Regions from separate parts of the Bradyrhizobium sp. 482_C4_N1_8 genome, predicted to be linked through region 2. Evidence: riboswitches for the same ligand, from Rfam matches in the RefSeq annotation. Region 2 holds a riboswitch; the other holds the start of a gene.
What was found. A riboswitch is a leader RNA that binds a small molecule or an ion and turns the genes downstream of it on or off. The one in region 2 is predicted to bind glycine.
Positions count from the first base shown of each region.

Region 1 (9,237 bases), 160 kb from region 2:
ACGCCGACCACGATCCCGGCCTTGCCGTCCTCGGTGACGCCGACGATGGCGACCACGCCGGAGCCGATCTGCTTCTTGCCGTCGTCCGCAAGGCTCTTGAGATCCTTCATCTCGATGCCCTCGACCGCGCGCGCCATCAGCTTGACGTCGCCGACCTCGCGCACGCCTGCGGCTGCGCCGTTCCCGACGGATGTACCGCCGCCCATCGCGAGCTTCTTGCGGGCGTCGGAGAGCTCGCGCTCGAGCTTCTTGCGCTCCTCCATCAGGGCTGTGATGCGCGCCGGGACGTCGTCGATCGAGGTGCGCAGCTCGTTGGCCGCGGTCTTCGCCAGCGCCATGGTCTCGTTGGCGTGCCTGCGCGCGTAGTTGCCGGTCAGCGCCTCGATGCGGCGCACGCCGGAGGCGACCGCGCTCTCGCCGGTCAGCGTGATCAGGCCGATGTCGCCGGTGCGCTTCACATGGGTGCCGCCGCAGAGCTCGACGGACCAGCCGAGCGCGTTGGTGCCGCGCTCCCGCGCGGTCCGGCCCATCGAGACGACGCGGACCTCGTCGCCATACTTTTCGCCGAACAGCGCGCGCGCGCCGGCCTCGCGCGCTTCATCGACTCCCATCACGCGTGTCGTGACTTCGTCGTTCTCCAGCACCACGTCGTTGGCGATGTCCTCGACGCGGGCAAGCTCTTCCGCCGTGATCGGCTTCGGATGCACGAAGTCGAAACGCAAACGATCCGGCGCGACCATCGAGCCGCGCTGGGCGATGTGGTCGCCGAGCACCTGGCGCAGCGCCTCGTGGATGAGATGCGTTGCCGAATGGTGCGCGCGGATCGAGGAACGCCTGCCGTGATCGACCTCGAGCTGCAGCGCGGTGCCGAGCTTCAGCTCGCCGCTCTCCACGGTGCCGACGTGAACGAAGAGATCGCCGAGCTTCTTCTGCGTGTCGGTGACGCGGAACTTGATGCCGCCCTCGCCGCTGAGCACGCCGGTGTCGCCGACCTGACCGCCTGATTCCGCGTAGAACGGCGTCTGGTTGAGCACGATCGCGCCGGTCTCGCCGGCCTTGAGGCTCGCGGTTTCCTGGCCGTCCTTCACCAGCGCGGAGACCACGCCTTCGGCACTCTCGGTCTCATAGCCGAGGAATTCGGTGGCCCCGAGCTTCTCGCGCAGCGGGAACCAGATCGCTTCGGAAGCCGCCTCGCCCGAACCCTTCCAGGACTCGCGCGCCTTGGCCTTCTGGCGCTCCATCGCGTCGGTGAAGGAGGCCTGGTCGACGCCGATGCCGCGCGATTTCAGTGCGTCCTGGGTCAGGTCGAGCGGGAAACCGTAGGTGTCGTACAGCGTGAAGGCGACGTCGCCGTCAAACATGTCGCCCTTCTTCAGGGACGCGCTCTTCTCGTCGAGGATGGCAAGGCCGCGCACCAGCGTCTTGCGGAAGCGGGTCTCTTCCAGCCGCAGCGTTTCCTCGATCAGATTCTCCGCGCGCATCAGGTCGGGATAGGCCTGGCCCATCTCGCGGACCAGCGCCCAGACCAGGCGATGCATCAGCGGCTCTTTGGCACCCAGCAGCTGCGCATGGCGCATCGCGCGGCGCATGATCCGGCGCAGCACATAGCCGCGGCCCTCGTTGGAGGGTAGCACGCCATCCGCGACCAGGAAGGCCGAGGAACGCAAATGGTCGGCAATGACGCGGAACGAGGCCACGGTCTGCTCGTTCGGCCCGGCGCCGAGCGCCGACGACGTCGCATCGATCAGATGGCGGAACAGATCGGTCTCGAACACGCTGTCGACGCCCTGCATGATGCTGGCCATGCGCTCCAGCCCCATGCCGGTGTCGATCGAGGGACGCGGCAGATCCACGCGCTCCTCCTTCGTCACCTGCTCGTATTGCATGAACACGAGATTCCAGAATTCGAGGAAGCGATCGCCATCCTCTTCCGGCGAGCCCGGAGGTCCGCCCCAGATGTGGTCGCCGCGGTCGATGAAGATCTCCGAGCACGGGCCGCACGGCCCGGTGTCGCCCATCGCCCAGAAATTGTCCGAGGTCGGGATGCGGATGATGCGGTCGTCGGAGAAGCCCGCGATCTTCTTCCACAGCCCGGCCGCCTCGTCGTCGGTGTGGTAGACGGTGACGAGCAGCTTGTCCTTCTTGAGCCCGAACTCCCGCGTGATCAGGGTCCAGGCCAGCTCGATCGCGCGCTCCTTGAAATAGTCGCCGAACGAGAAATTGCCGAGCATCTCGAAGAAGGTGAGATGGCGCGCGGTGTAGCCGACATTGTCGAGGTCGTTGTGCTTGCCGCCGGCGCGCACGCATTTCTGCGACGTGGTGGCGCGCTGATAGGGCCGCTTCTCGACGCCGGTGAAGACGTTCTTGAACTGCACCATGCCGGCATTGGTGAACATCAGCGTGGGATCGTTGCGCGGCACCAATGGCGAGGACGACACGATCTCGTGGCCGTTCTCGGCAAAGAAGTTCAGAAAGGTCGACCTGATCTCGTTGACGCCGCTCATGTTCATCCAATCGGGTGTGCTTGGACCCGCGATACGCCATCCAAACCGGGCATTTGGGCTGATATCTGCGGGTCAAAGCGCTTTTAGACAAGGCCAGCTGCGCTGTCCAGAAACTGTGCAAGGAGATCAGTGAGTTGCCGCAGGCGCGCAATCCCGTTTGCAATCCCGTTGAAAGCCGCCAGGTGCGCGTTGACAGGCTTGGCCGGCCTGTGGTCTGTACCCATCTGTATCGTACGGCCACGTCGGGAGAGACCGGCTTTGGTGCCGGCGCCGAAGGAGCAACCGCCCCGGAAACTCTCAGGCAAAAGGACCGCGTGGCTTTGACGACATCTGGAAAGAGGCGCCGACGGGCAAATACCTTTTCATAAGGGTTGGCCCGGACTGCGTCCGCCGACGGGATAATACTCTCAGGCACAGCGACAGATGGGGCTTCGACTGGTGTCCATCGGGGAATCGTCCCCGGGGAACCGCCGAGGGCCCCGTAATGCTTGCGCGCCACGACCAAGATTCCCTCAAACGTACGCCCCTTCACGGGCTTCATGTCTCCCTCGGCGGCAAGATGGTGCCGTTCGCGGGCTATGACATGCCCGTTCAGTACCCCGCGGGCGTCCTGAAAGAGCACCTCCATACCCGTTCCTCCGCCGGCCTGTTCGACGTCTCCCATATGGGCCAGCTCGCGCTCCGGCCGAAGTCGGGCAAGGTCGAGGACGCCGCCCGCGCGCTGGAACGGCTGGTGCCGCAGGATATCGTGGCGATCGCCCCGGGACGGCAGCGCTATGCCCAGTTCACCAATCCGGACGGCGGCATTCTCGACGATCTGATGGTCGCCAATTTCGGCGATCACCTGTTCCTGGTCGTCAACGCCGCCTGCAAGGAAGCGGACGAGGCGCATCTGCGCGCGCATCTCTCGGACGACTGCATCATCGATTCGCTTCAAGACCGCGCCCTGATCGCGCTGCAGGGCCCGAAGGCGGAAGCGGTGCTGGCGAAATTGTGTGCAGAGGCGCCCGCCATGAAGTTCATGGATGCCGGCCCGCACAAGGTCGCCGGCCTCGACTGCTTCGTCTCGCGCTCCGGCTACACCGGCGAGGACGGGTTCGAGATTTCGGTCCCCGCGGCCGATGCCGAGCGCCTCGCCAAAACGCTGCTGGACAATCCCGATGTGATGCCGATCGGCTTAGGGGCCCGCGACAGCCTGCGGCTGGAAGCCGGGCTCTGCCTCTACGGCCACGACATCGACACCGCCACCACGCCGGTCGAGGCCGCGCTGGAATGGTCGGTGCAGAAGAGTCGCCGCAGCGGCGGCGCGCGCACCGGCGGCTTTCCCGGCACTGATGCGATCCTCGCTCATTTCGATAACGGCGCAAGCCGCCGCCGCGTCGGCCTGCGTACGGAAGGCCGCGCGCCGGTGCGCGAGGGCGCGCTGCTGTTTGCGGATGACGCCGGCGGCGAGCCGATCGGAAAGGTCACCTCGGGCGGCTTCGGCCCGAGCCTGAATGCGCCGGTCGCGATGGGCTACGTGCCCACGGCATCGAGCGCGCTCGATACAAAACTGTTCGCCGAGGTGCGCGGCCAGCGGCTGCCGCTCACGGTCGCCGCCATGCCTTTCGTGAAAAACACCTACAAACGCTGAGGACAAGACAATGACCACGACGCTGTACACCTCCGACCACGAATGGCTGGCCATCGACGGCGACGTCGCCACCGTCGGCATCACCGACTACGCGCAGTCCCAGCTCGGCGACGTCGTGTTCGTCGAGCTGCCCAAAGCCGGCCGTGCGCTGAAGAAGGCCGAAGCCGCCGCCGTCGTGGAGTCGGTGAAGGCCGCCTCCGACGTCTACGCGCCTGTTACGGGCGAAGTGCTCGAGACCAACGACGCGCTCGCCGCCGAGCCGGCGCTGGTGAACTCGGACGCGCAAGGCAAGGCGTGGTTCTTCAAGATCAGAATTGCCGACAAGAGCGAGCTCGGCGGCCTCATGGATGAGGCCGCCTACAAGGCACATACGGCGTGAGATGAAGCGAACTCTGACCTCATATTCGGTGTCATCACCCGCCTTGTGCGCACTGCGCACTGGGGCGGGTGATCCAGTACGCCGCGGCTTCTCGGCTCAAGCCGTGACGCCTGCGTTTACTGGATGCCCCGCCTTCGCGGGGCATGACGGCGACAGCGAAATCTAAAGCGAGGACCCATGATGACCGCGCACCGCAAATCCAATGGCGACACCGCCGCCACCTTCGTTCGCCGCCACATCGGCCCGTCGGCGCGCGACGTCACCGCAATGCTGGAGGCCGTCGGCGCCAAGAGCGTGGACGCCCTGATGGCGGAGACGCTGCCGGCCTCGATCCGGCAGACCGCCCCGCTCGACCTCGGCAAGCCCTTGAGCGAGACCGAGGCGATCGCGCACATGGCCGAGCTCGCGCGAGAGAACCAGGTCTTCACCTCGCTGATCGGCCAGGGCTATTCCGGCACGGTTTTGCCCGCGGTGATCCAGCGCAACATTTTGGAGAACCCGGCCTGGTACACGGCCTACACGCCCTACCAGCCCGAGATCAGCCAGGGCCGGCTGGAGGCGCTGCTCAACTTCCAGACCATGATCTGCGACCTCACCGGGCTCGACGTCGCCAACGCCTCGCTGCTCGACGAGGCGACCGCCGCGGCCGAAGCCATGGCGCTCGCCGAGCGCCACTCGCGGGTCGAAGCAAAAGCCTTCTTCGTCGACAAGGACGTGCATCCGCAGACGCTGGCGGTGATGCGCACCCGCGCCGAGCCGCTGGGCTGGACCCTGATCGTCGGTGATCCCCTCGCCGATCTCGACAAGGCCGACGTGGTCGGCGCGCTGCTGCAATATCCGGGCTCCTCGGGCGCCGTGCGCGACCTCAGGCCCGCGATCGCGACGTTGAAGGCCAAGGGCGCGCTCGCGATCGTTGCCGCCGATCTCTTGGCACTGACGCTGCTCGCCTCGCCCGGCGAGTTGGGCGCCGACATCGCGATCGGCTCGGCGCAGCGCTTCGGTGTGCCGATGGGTTATGGCGGGCCGCACGCGGCCTATATGGCGGTGCGCGATGCACTGAAGCGCTCGCTGCCCGGCCGCATCGTCGGCCTCTCCGTGGACTCGCGCGGGATGCCGGCCTATCGCCTCGCGCTGCAGACCCGCGAGCAGCACATCCGCCGCGAGAAGGCGACCTCCAACATCTGCACCGCGCAGGTGCTGCTCGCCGTGATCGCCTCGATGTACGCGGTCTATCACGGCCCCGAGGGTCTCTCGCAGATCGCGCGCAACGTGCATCGCCGCGCCGCCGTGCTCGCAGCGGGCTTGCGCAAGCTCGGCTTTGCGCCGCAGTCGGATAGCTTCTTCGACACGCTCAGCGTGGACGCCGGTGCCAAGCGCGCCGAGATCGTCGCGCGCGCGGCTGCCGAGAAGATCAACCTGAGCGTCGGTGAGACGGCGTTGCGCATCGCGCTCGACGAGACCACAACGCCGGCAACCGTCGAAGCGGTCTGGCGCGCATTCGGCGGCACGCTCACCTATGCCGAGATCGACGCCACCACGCGCGAGGCGCTGCCGGAGTCGCTCAAGCGCACCACCGCCTTCCTCACCCATCCCGTGTTCCACGCGCATCGCTCGGAAACCGAGATGCTGCGCTACATGCGCAAGCTCAGCGATCGCGACCTCGCGCTCGACCGCGCCATGATCCCGCTCGGCTCCTGCACGATGAAGCTGAACGCGACGACCGAGATGATGCCGCTGACCTGGCCGGAGTTCGGGTCCCTGCATCCGTTCGCGCCGCGCGAGCAGGCCAAGGGCTATCACGCGCTGTTCGCGCGGCTGGAAAAATGGCTGTGCGATATCACCGGCTATGACGCGATCTCGCTGCAGCCGAATTCCGGCGCACAGGGCGAATATGCCGGGCTGCTCGCGATCCGCGGCTATCATGCCGCGCGCGGCGAGACGCACCGAAAAATCTGCCTGATCCCCTCCTCCGCCCACGGCACCAACCCGGCCTCGGCCGCGATGGTCGGCATGGACGTGGTGGTGGTCGCTTGCGAGAAGAACGGCGACGTCGACGTCAATGATCTCCGCGCCAAGGCCGAAAAGCACTCGAAAGATCTCGCCGCGGTGATGATCACCTATCCCTCGACGCATGGCGTGTTCGAGGAGCACATCCGCGAGATCTGCGACATCGTCCACGACCATGGCGGCCAGGTGTATCTGGACGGCGCCAACCTCAACGCGCAGGTCGGCCTGTCCCGGCCCGGCGATTACGGCGCCGACGTCAGCCATCTCAACCTGCACAAGACCTTCTGCATCCCGCATGGCGGCGGCGGCCCCGGCATGGGCCCGATCGGCGTGAAGGCGCATCTCGCGCCGTTCCTGCCCGGTCATCCGGCGACGCAAGCCGAAGCACCGGTCGGCCCGGTCTCGGCCGCGCCGTTCGGCTCGGCGTCGATCCTCACCATCTCCTACATCTACATTCTGATGATGGGCGGCGACGGCTTGAAGCGCGCCACCGAGATCGCGATCCTCAACGCCAACTACATTGCCGCGCGCCTCGATGCGCACTTCCCGGTGCTCTACAAGAACGCGAAGGGCCGCGTCGCACATGAGTGCATCGTCGATCCCCGTCCGCTGAAGACGACGAGCGGCGTCACCGTCGACGACATCGCAAAACGCCTGATCGACTACGGCTTCCATGCCCCGACCATGAGTTTTCCGGTGCCGGGCACGCTGATGATCGAGCCGACCGAGTCGGAATCCAAGGCTGAGCTGGATCGCTTCTGCGACGCCATGATCGCGATCCGGAAAGAAATCGCCGAGGTCGAGGCCGGCCGCTTCAAGATCGAGGCCTCGCCTTTGCGTCACGCCCCGCACACCGTGCACGACATCGCGGACGACGATTGGAATCGCGCCTACACCCGCGCCGAAGGCTGCTTCCCCGACGGCGTCTCGCGCACCGACAAATACTGGTGCCCGGTCGGCCGCGTCGACAACGTCTACGGCGACCGCAACCTGGTGTGCTCGTGCCCGCCGGTCAGCGACTACGCGGAAGCGGCGGAGTAAGGGATCGTAGCTTCGTAGGGTGGGCAAAGCGACTTGTCCGCCGTAGCTCGAAGAGCGAAGGCGGAAGCGTGCCCACCACCTTTGTGCGCGTTGGAATAGGATGGGCACGGCGCTTGCTCGCCTTTGCCCACCCTACGGCCCCGAACGCATATCTAGGGTGCAACGAGCGAATGGTTCTGTCGGTTCCACCGCCAAAGCCGTTCGTTGGTCAGAAGCGTACCACCCCACCAGCGCCGAATCGGGTTTTGACGGCGAAATCCTCCCGGCCTTCAAGGACCGCTTCCCCAAATTCGGTGAGCGATAGCCGGCTTCGGCGAAAGGCGGCGTTGCGGCCTCGCGCATCGTGCGGGGCCAGCGTCGCGAGTTTCGGATCGAGACCCGTGATCACCGGCATTGGGCCGGACCCAAGCCCTTCGAGCAGCGGGCCCAATTCCCATTGATCGAACACGCGCGTTTGCAGCGGACCGTCTGGTTGAAACAGCTCCTTGGTACGGTTGTGCCCCCGCGCAATCAGGTCGAGAAGCCGCGCTTCCGTCGTACCTAGTCCGGTGATTGGTGATGGCAATTCTGCCAGCAATTGTTCCATCGCAGGCTTCAGGAAGGGCAGCCTGGGGAAATCCCTGCCGAGCAATCCGAAACAGAGCTCCGGCGTTGGCGCCCGGTAGGCTTCCCAGGCCATGTTGGCGATCTCGAAGTCGCAGTCCGCGACCTCCAATTCCCGCACCATACGATCGCGAAGCTCTGTGCCGTCCGCTCCGCGCAGATCGAAATTGACACGTCGCAATCTCAGACGATCGGTGATCGATGGATGGGACCGCAAATAATCGAGGATCCAGATCAGTTGCAACTGACTATTGGGCTCAGGGTCGAACCACAGCTCGATGAGATCGACGCCATAGGTCTCGCAAAACCAAATCAGGCCTGTCTCTTTGTGCGCGAGACCGGTCTGAGGCAACCGGCCAACAAGATCGGACCAACGCACCTCCGGATCGCCTCTGACATAGCCTCCCGTCAGGTATTGCTCGAGGTGATGCGAGGTAGGCAGTGGCCCCGAAACGAAGCGAAAGATGAACGGCACGACCATGTCGGCGCGATCCGCATGGGCAAGACCGACGCCGGACGAACTGGTCAGGATCACGCGTTTCATCGCGAACGCCCCACAAAACGAAACGGGCACTGACGACGTCGGCAACTCAACGTCCTCAGCGCCCGCTCCTCGCGAAAGTTCTTCGCGTTAGGCCTTACTCGTCCGCCGGCTCCTCGCCGTCGGCGTCACGCTCCGGTGCACCGGCGAGAATCTGCTCGGCGATCAGGCCGGAGTTCTGGCGGATCGAGGTCTCGATCTTGGCGGTGATGTCGGGGTTGGCTTTCAAAAACGCTTTCGAGTTCTCGCGGCCCTGGCCGAGGCGCTGGCTGTCATAGGAGAACCAGGCGCCGGACTTTTCGACGATGCCGGCCTTGACGCCGAGATCGAGGATCTCGCCCATCTTGGAGACGCCCTCGCCGTACATGATGTCGAATTCGACCTGCTTGAAGGGCGGCGCCAGCTTGTTCTTCACCACCTTGACGCGCGTCGTGTTGCCAACCACTTCGTCCCGCTCCTTGATCGCGCCGATGCGGCGGATGTCGAGACGGACGGAGGCATAGAATTTCAGCGCGTTGCCGCCGGTCGT
Region 1 is NZ_CP197231.1:3,306,194-3,315,430, reverse strand. Features, by position in the region: gene alaS (alanine--tRNA ligase) at 1-2,504, opposite strand, end outside; glycine riboswitch at 2,738-2,826, shown strand; gene gcvT (glycine cleavage system aminomethyltransferase GcvT) at 2,989-4,137, shown strand; gene gcvH (glycine cleavage system protein GcvH) at 4,148-4,516, shown strand; gene gcvP (aminomethyl-transferring glycine dehydrogenase) at 4,697-7,564, shown strand; gene AB7Z56_RS15375 (hypothetical protein) at 7,773-8,711, opposite strand; gene recA (recombinase RecA) at 8,806-9,237, opposite strand, start outside.
Region 1: linked by a shared signal. The riboswitch ahead of gcvT (glycine cleavage system aminomethyltransferase GcvT) and the one ahead of AB7Z56_RS16190 (D-amino acid dehydrogenase) in region 2 are both predicted to bind glycine.

Region 2 (9,237 bases):
GGTATCCTTGCCTCAGTACCGGATCCGGGGATCGAGCAGCGTATAGGCGACGTCGATCAGGAGATTGACGACGACATAGATCAGCGACGTCAGCAGGATCATCGCCTGGATGACCGGATAGTCGCGCGCCAGCACAGCGTCTACCGTGAGGCGGCCGATGCCGGGGATGTTGAACACGCTCTCGGTGACGACGACGCCGGAAATCAGCAGCGCAAAGCCGGTGCCGATTACGGTGATGACGGGCACCGCGGCATTGCGCAGCGCATGGCGCATCATCACGGCGACCTCGTTGATGCCCTTGGCGCGGGCGGTGCGGACGTAGTCCTCACCGAGCACGTCGAGCATCGCCGCACGCGTCATGCGCGCGATCAGCGCGATGTAGATGAACGAGAGCGCGCAGGTCGGCAGGATGATGCGCTCGAAGAACGGTCCAAAGCCGTTGAAGATGCTGCGGAAGCCCTGCACCGGCACCCAGCGCAGGTCGATCGCGAAGACCTCGATCAGGAGATAGCCGACCACGAACACCGGCACGGAGAAGCCGAGCACGGAGAGGCCCATCACGAAACGGTCGATCCAGGTGCCGTGCTTCCACGCCGCGATGACGCCGAGCGGCACGGCGACGATCACGGCGAGAATGATCGTCGAGAGCGCGATCGAAATCGACGGCTCGACGCGCTGGCTGATCATCTTCATGACTGGCAGGTTGGAGATCAGCGACGTTCCGAGATCGCCGTGCAGCAGCTTGTTCACCCAGGTGATGAATTGCACGATCAGCGGTTCGTTGAGGCCGAGCGAGTCGCGGATGCGTTCCAGCCGTTCCGGCGTGGCGTTATCGCCGGCGAGAATGGCGGCGGGATCGCCCGGCGTCAGCCGCAGCAGCAGGAAGACGAACAGCGCGACGACGCCCATCACGGGCACCGCGGCCAGAACGCGGCGAATGAGATAACCTAGCATGCACCTATCTCCGGCTGCGGAACTTGTGGGGCCGAGAGGCCCCTGTGGAATCGGTTCTGTCTATCATGCACGCCTGTCACTCGGGCTGGAAAGCCGGCCGGAGAAGCCGACCTTTCGGGGCAAATTGTGTGCCAAGGGCAGGGCGGTCGCAAGAGGCCGCCGAGCCTCCGATATCGGCCACTCAGGATGCATGGCGGAACTCGCGCTCAACCCTGAGTGAGGGTGCGGTCGGCGGTGCGTTGAGCCCGCGCCAGCCGTCGATGGTCCCGGCAATCATCTGCGCGGTCGCCGCCGACAAGGTCCAGCCGAGATGGCCGTGACCGGTGTTGAAGAACACGCCCGGCATCCGTCCTGCGCGCACCACGGGCATCATGTTCGGCATCATCGGCCGCAGCCCGGCCCAAGGCACGACCTTGGACGTTTCGACGCCGGGGAAGTTGCTGCGCACCCAGTCGACCAGCGGCTGCACGCGGTCGGCGCGGATGTCGCGGTTGAAGTCGTTGAATTCGGCGGTGCCTGCGACGCGGAAACGATCGGCGCCGAGCCGGCTGGTGACGATCTTGGCGGCTTCGTCGAGCAGGCTCACGGTCGGCGTCGCATTGCGGCTTGCGGCAGTGTCGAGCTGAACGGTGATCGAATAGCCCTTCACCGGATAGACGTTGACGCGCTCGTCGAGGAGGGCGGCGAAGTGGCGGCTGGCCACACCGGCGCAGACCACGACGCCATCCGCCTTCAGCATGCCGCGCGCGGATGCGACAGCATCACTGGCCGAAAGATCAGCCCAGCCGATGACAAAGCCGCCACCTGCCTGGGCAATGGAATCGATGTTGGCTTCGTGGATAAAGGTCGCGCCGCGCCGCTTGCAGGCTTCCGCAAGTCCGCGCGTGAACTTGTGGATATCGCCGGTCGCATCCGACGGCGTGTAGAAGCCGCCAAAATAGTCCTTGCGCAGCGTCGGCTCGATGGCGCGGATCTCCTCCGGCGTCACCGGGCGGCGATCGAGCCCGCCTTCCTTCAGCAGCGCATTGACCTGCAGGCCGGATTCAAAACCCCTCTTGTCGTGATAGATGTGCAGGATGCCGCGGCGTTCGAGATCGAAGTCGATGCCTTCGCGCTCCGCGATCTCGAACAGATGCTTGCGGGCTTCGATCGCGAGCCGCGTGGTCTGAACCGTGTTGGCGCGGTAGTTGCCGATATTGGCGACGAACTCGCTCATCCACGAATATTTGTGCCAGTTCGGCCGCGGGTTCATCAGCAGCGGCGCATCGCGCCGGAACATCCAGCGCAGGCCTTTCAGGATCGTGGCGGTGCTGTTCCACACTTCGGCATTGCTGGCGGAGAGCTGTCCGCCGTTGGCGAAGGACGTCTCCATCGCGGCGTAGCGGTGCTTGTCGAGCACCGTCACCTTGTATCCGCGTTCGAGCAGGGCATAGGCGGTCGTTACGCCGGTGATGCCGGCGCCGATGATGGCGATATGGGTCATGGCAGGTTCGGGGCTCCCGTGAGTTAGAGTCGGCTAACCGCCGGCCAAAGGCCGTTGGCGGCGCCCCATCTGTCACGGTTACCTGAGAGCTTGATCCGGCGCGGACCTCGGCGAGGTCAGCTCCGGACTATCCCCTTCGGTGGACGTCACGACCACATTGGCCGTGCCGCCTCTCTCCAGATCGTCCTGACGATACGGTCCTTTTGCCTGAGAGTTTCCGGGGCGGTTGCTCCGTCGGCGCCGCAACGAAAGCCTGAACTCTCGTTGCGATCTCTCCCGCATCGTCGCGTGGACAATCGAGCAGTACGATGCGCCTCATTTTTAGACAAGGCTAAATTTAAACCGCGACTGCCAACGCATTGTGCAGTGCGAAGTTGATTCAATTTACTCCAGGGTCGCCAGCAGGCCCGCCATAAGGCGCCCGCGTTCAACCAGGCTCTCGACCTCGATGAATTCTTCCAGCGTGTGGCCGTTGCCGCCACGCACGCCGAGGCCGTCGAGCGTCGGGATGCCCATCGCGCCGGTAAAGTTGCCGTCGGAGCCGCCGCCGGAGCTCGCATGCGGCAGCTCAGTGCCGAGCGATTTGGCGATGCCGCGCGCCTTTTCATACAGCGCCATGGTGCCGGCATCGGGCTCCCATACGGGGCGCGTGACGCCGCGCGTCACCTTGAACGTGACATCATTGGACGTGCCCGACAACGCCAGCATCCGCTCGACGCCGCGGTCGAGATCGGCCTGGCGCTTGGCCATGGACAGCGCCTCGCCGGTGGCGGTCGTGGCAACGCAATTGACCCATTGTCCGCCGTGCACGACGCCGACCGAGAAGGTGCAGTCCTCCGTCGTCATCGCGTCGATGGCGAGGATCTGCCGCGCCATCTCGCGGATCGCCGAGCGTCCGGCCGACAATGTCGCGCCGGCATGGCTCGGCCGGCCCGTCGCTTCCAGATTGAAACGCGCGATGGCGTAACGTCCGGTGGTGACACCGTTGTCGGCGCGGCCCGGTTCGGGCACCAGCACATATTTGTTGCGCGCGGCCTCCGCCTCGATGATGTCGCGCGTCGAGGGCGTGCCGACTTCCTCGTCGGGCGTAAACAGCACCGTGATCGGCAACGGCGTGGTGAAGGAAGCACGTGCCAGCTGCCGGATCGCTTCCAGCGAGAGATAGTTGCCGCCCTTCATGTCGTAGATGCCGGGGCCGTAGCACTTGTTGCCCTCACGCCGCCATTTCAGCTTCTCGATGGTGCCGACCGGGTGGACGGTATCCATGTGGCCGGCGATCAGGATGCCCGGCTCGCCCTGCTTCGGATGCGGGAAGCGCGCGCGGATCACGCCGCCGAAGCCCTGTCGGCCGCCGATGCGTTCGATCGTCGCACCCATGATCGCCATATCCCGCGCTGCGATATCGAGCATGCGGTTGACGGCACCCGCGTCCCAGGTCGGGCTCTCGCATTCCACCCAGGTGCGCAGGCCCTCGAGCATCGCCTCGGAATCGAAGGGAAGATTGGCTGGATTCATCTTAATGTCTCTCAAGCTTCGAAAGATGGAACGCGCATTGCATTGGCGCGGACGGGACTGGCGGAAAGCGTTGTAGAGCCAAACCGATCTTTGTGGAGCCCGTGGGCGCGCCGCTTGGGGCTGCAGCGAAACCGGATTGACGCGCTCAACACTGTCTGCAAGTCTCGAAAGACAAAGGCATCGCATGAGGTTAGTTCGCCTAAAGAACGAACCGAATGCTCAACCAATAACCTGCCTTTGAACAGTTTCACGTCAGGAGAAACTTTTATGTTGAGCTTGATGCGCCGGGGGCGTCGCGCGTTCGCCTCCACACTTGCGCTATCGGTCGTTGCGCTTTCGACGGCGATGGCCTCGCCGGTACTTGCCGCCGCCAGCAAGACCATCACTGCGGTGATGCATTCGGATCTGCGCATCATCGATCCGATTTTCACCACCGCCTACATCACGCGTGACCATGGCTACATGGTCTACGACACGCTGATCGCGACGGACTCGAACTTCAAGATCCAGCCGCAGATGGCGGACTGGAAGATCTCCGACGACAAGCTCACCTACACCTTCACGCTGCGCGACGGCCTGAAGTGGCACGACGGTACGCCGGTGACGGCGGAAGACTGCGCCGCTTCGCTGAAGCGCTGGGCCGCGGTCGACGGCATGGGCCAGCAGATGATGCAGTTTACTGCGAGCATCGAGGCGACCGACCCCAAGACGATCACGCTGAAGCTGAAGGAGCCCTACGGCCTCGTGCTCGAATCCATCGGCAAGCCGTCCTCGCGCGTCGCCTTCATGATGCCGAAGCGTCTCGCCGAAACGCCGCCGGACAAGCAGATCCCCGAGCAGATCGGCTCCGGCCCGTTCAAGTTCGTGCAGGGCGAATTCCAGCCCGGCGTGAAGGCGGTGTACGTCAAGAACACCGACTACGTGCCGCGCAAGGAGGCGTCGAGCTGGACTGCCGGAGGCAAGGTGGTCAAGGTCGATCGCGTCGAATGGATCACCATGCCGGATGCGCAGACCGCAGTGAACGCGCTGCAATCGGGCGACATCGACTTCATGGAAGTGCCGCCGTGGGATCTGCTGCCCGTCCTTGAAGGCAATGCCGACCTCAAGACCGAGACGCTGAACAAGTTCGGCTACCAGACCCTTGGGCGCATGAACTTCCTCTATCCGCCCTTCGACAATCCGAAGATCCGCCGTGCCGCACTTCTGGCGATGAATCAGAAGGACGTGCTCGACGCGCTCGTCGGCAATCCCAAATACTACAAGATCTGCGGTGCGTTCTTCATCTGCGATACGCCGTTCGCGACCGACGTCGGCTCGGAATCGCTGGTCAAGGGCAACGGCATGGCCGAAGCCAAGAAGGCGCTCGCCGAGTCCGGCTATGACGGCACGCCCGTCGTGGTCATGGTGCCCGGCGACGTCGTGACGCTGAAGGCGCAGCCGACGGTCGCGGTGCAGTTGCTCCGCGAGGCCGGCTTCAAGGTCGACGCGCAGGCGACCGACTGGCAGACGGTGGTCAGCCGGCGCGCCAGCCAGAAGCCTCCGAAGGAGGGCGGCTGGAACATGTTCTTCACCAACTGGGTCAGCGCCGACGTGTCCAACCCGATCGCCAATCTGTCGATCGGCGGCCAGGGCAAGAAGGGCTGGTTCGGCTGGGCGGAAAACGCCAAGATCGAGAAGCTCAAGGACGACTTCGTCCGCGCCGCCTCGCTCGACGATCAGAAGAAGATCGCGACCGAGATCCAGAAGGAAGCCTATGACCAGGTGATCTACGTGCCGCTCGGCCAGTATCTGGCGCCGAGCGCGTGGCGGAAGTCGCTCACCGGCGTGCTCGACGGCCCGGCGACGCCGGTGTTCTGGAACATCGACAAGACCGAGTAAGGCGAGGGCGCGCCAGCGCGCCTTCCCCGAGCGTTACGCGGCGTCGCTGTCATCAGCGGCGCCGTTTTCGTTTGTCAGCCTCGCGTCAGCTTTTAACTCTTCCAGTGTCCAATCATTGCTATTTGTTTCTGACTTGAAATAGATGTGCGCGGTTCGCACATCACTTCCTTCCTGCATTTGAGTCCCGTGTCGATTGATTTTTCATTTCGGGCGATGGCCGAGCGGTCCGATCGCGCGCCGGCGCGATGGCGGCGGCCTTTCCTGCGCTGGCTCGACGGCGTCGAGGCGGGTTGGGCCGTTCCGCTTCTCATTGTGTGCTTTGTCGCGCTCTGGACGATCTATCTGGTCGTTGCCTATGCCGGCAGCGGCCTGCACCCTGATACCCTCGAGGCCTGGACGCTCGGGCGCCGTTTCGCGTGGGGCTACCACAAGCATCCGCCGCTGATGGGCTGGGTTACGGCGGTGTGGACCTCCGTCTTCCCGCTCAGCGACTGGTCGCTGCAATTGATGGCGATGGCCAATGCCGGGCTCGCCCTGTTTTTCGTCGACCGGATCGCACGGCAGTTCGTGACCGGGCACAAACGCATCCTGGTGCTGCTGCTCCTGATGCTGACGCCGGCCTATCAATTCCACGCCCAGCGCTTCAATGCCAATACGGTGCTGCTTGCGCTCTGGCCGCTCGCGACCTGGTGTTTTCTGCGCGCGTTCGAGACCCGCAGCGCGGCCTGGGCGGTCGCCGTAGGATGCACGACGGCGCTGGCGATGGTCGGCAAATATTATTCGGTCTTCCTCGTGGCGAGCTTTGCATTTGCCGCGCTGGCGCATCCCGCGCGCCGCGCCTATTTCGCGTCCGCTTCGCCGTGGATATCGGTCGTGGTCGGGGTCGCGATGTTGTCGCCGCATATCTACTGGCTCGCGACGACGGGCGCGTCGGCCTTCACCTACGCGATGGCGCACGCCAACGGCAACTTCGTGAGCTCGCTCGGCGAGGTGCAGAACTTCCTGCTCGGACTCGTGGCGGCCATCAGCGTATCGGCCGTCTTCTGGGTGATCATCGCCGGCACACGGCTGAAACAATTTGCGGCCGACTTCGCCGCGATGAGTTCCGGCCTGCGGCTTCTTTTTTACGTTGCGATCGGCACGATCGTGCTGCCGGTCCTGACGTCGCTGGCGATGGGCACCGATCTGCCGTCGCTATGGGCGCTGCAAGGGCTGTTCCTGTTCGTCGTGCTGATCGTTTGCGGCACGCGCTACCCGATCGAAAGATTCTACACCGTCAATGTCACGGTCATCACCGCAATCGTTGGGCTCGCCGCTGTCTTCGTCGCCGCTCCGATTCACGCCGTCTATCGCAACAATCACGGCTACGAAGAGGGCCGGAATTTCTACGCGCAGGTAGCCAGTGAGCTCACCCGGGAATGGCACGAGCTGACCGGCGAGCCCCTCAGCGCCGTCAGCGGCGACGATTCGCTGGCCTTTGCGACCGCGTTCTACAGTCCGGACCATCCGTACTACGCGCGGCCGTTCGAGTTTCAGTACACATGGGGCATGCCGCGAAAGACGACACTGGATCGCGGCTGGGCCGCGCTCTGTTTCAGCGGCCAGGACTATTGCGGCAGGTGGATGGAGTCCGTGTCCGCGCGCGCCGAGCATTTCGTCAAGCGCCAGTTCACCGTGCAGGCGACGCTATGGGGCAGGCCCGGCCTGACTCGAGACGTGGTCGTGCTGATCGTGCCACCGCGAACGAGCAGCGCGACGCCCGAGAGCGCCGCGCAGGACTTCAGCGCCAGCAGGCGCCCGACGGACTAGGCTTTGCGCTCAGCAGTGGCTGTCGCGGATTCGCTCGAGGCCTTCGCTCGCGAAGGGGGGAGTGAACGCAGTTCGGTCGGCGCCCGACGTCGGGCGTTCCGTTTCCGCCCGATCCGGGGTGGTGTTGTCTTCGCGATGTTCCGGTTCCATGAGGCGGCCTTTCGAATTGCTGCAGTACAACATCGACGCGGCCGGGAAGTTCCTCATGCGATGGGACGATGATGCGGCTTGAACAGCCGTCCCTTTTCCACCACCAGCACGATCGCAAGCGCCGCCAGCGTCGACAGGAAGAAGCCGACCGAGAACGGCAGCAGCGTGCCGTCGAAACTCTGCCCGATCGCCATGCCGACGACGATGCCGATCAGCGTCGTGATCGAGCCGTAGAGCGAGGAGGCGGTGCCGGCGATATGGCCCTGCGGCTCCATGGCCAGTGCGGTGAAGTTCGCGACCATCATGCCGAACGAGAACATCATCAGGGCGGACAGCACCATGAACAACGAGAGCGGCAGCATGCCGAGGCTTTCCGTCAGCAGCATCACGCCCGCAACCGCGGTGTAGAGCGTCAGCGCGCCGTGCGAGATCACGCGCATGCCCAGCCGTCCGACCAGCTTCGCATTGAGGAAGCCGGCGATCGCGGTGCCGGCCGCGATCGCGGCGAAGGCAATCGGGAAATAATGGCCGAGATGATAGACGCCGGTGAAGACCTGCTGCGCCGAGAAGACATAGGCAAAGAGCGCGCCTATCACGCTGCCGGCGGCCGTCGCATAGCCGATGGTCTGGCGGTTGGTCACGGTCTGCCGGAACGCCGAGAGCACGTCTGCGGGCGCCAGCGACCTGCGCTCGGACTCCGGAAGGGTTTCGGGCAGCCGCAGCACGCTCCATGCGAGCGCGAGCAGTCCGTAGAGCATCAGTACGACGAAGATGCCGCGCCATTGCGTGACCAGCAGCACCGCCTGCCCGAACGAGGGCGCGATCACCGGCACCGCGATGAACACCATCATGGCGAGCGACATCACGCTCGCCATCCGGCGGCCGACATAGCAGTCGCGCACGATCGAGGTCGCGATCACGCGCGTCGCCGACGTGCCGAGCCCTTGCAGCGCGCGCGCCAGCAGCAGCGTCTCGAACGAGGGCGCGGCGACCGCCAGCACGCTCGCCACCGCATAGACGGCCATGCCGCCGAGCAGCACCGGGCGGCGCCCGAAGCGGTCCGACAACGGGCCCATGACGAACTGCCCGGCACCGAAGCCGATCAGGAAGGTCGAGAGCACCAGCTGAAGATGGTTGGCGTTGGGAATGGCGAAGGCTGCCCCGATGTTGGGCAGCGCCGGCAGCATCATGTCCATCGCAAGCGGATTCAGCGCCATGATGGACGCGATCACGATGACGAATTCTGGAAAACCCATGGGCCGGTGTCCCGAGGACACCCAATCGTCGGCATTGACGTCGGACAAAGCTCACCTCTGAAAATCAGAGGCTTTTCTATCGGTTATGCTGCGTCGCACAACCCATGTTTCGGGATGGCTGACAGGCGGGTGCACAAGAATTGGTGATGTCGCCGGGCTCGGGAAGGGCCGCCTCGTCCATCATCGTGCGCT
Region 2 is NZ_CP197231.1:3,466,786-3,476,022, forward strand. Features, by position in the region: gene AB7Z56_RS16185 (ABC transporter permease) at 13-954, opposite strand; gene AB7Z56_RS16190 (D-amino acid dehydrogenase) at 1,136-2,437, opposite strand; glycine riboswitch at 2,505-2,619, opposite strand; glycine riboswitch at 2,623-2,726, opposite strand; gene AB7Z56_RS16195 (M20/M25/M40 family metallo-hydrolase) at 2,822-3,952, opposite strand; gene AB7Z56_RS16200 (ABC transporter substrate-binding protein) at 4,220-5,830, shown strand; gene AB7Z56_RS16205 (glycosyltransferase family 39 protein) at 6,044-7,639, shown strand; gene AB7Z56_RS16210 (multidrug effflux MFS transporter) at 7,843-9,045, opposite strand; gene AB7Z56_RS16215 (TetR/AcrR family transcriptional regulator) at 9,226-9,237, opposite strand, start outside.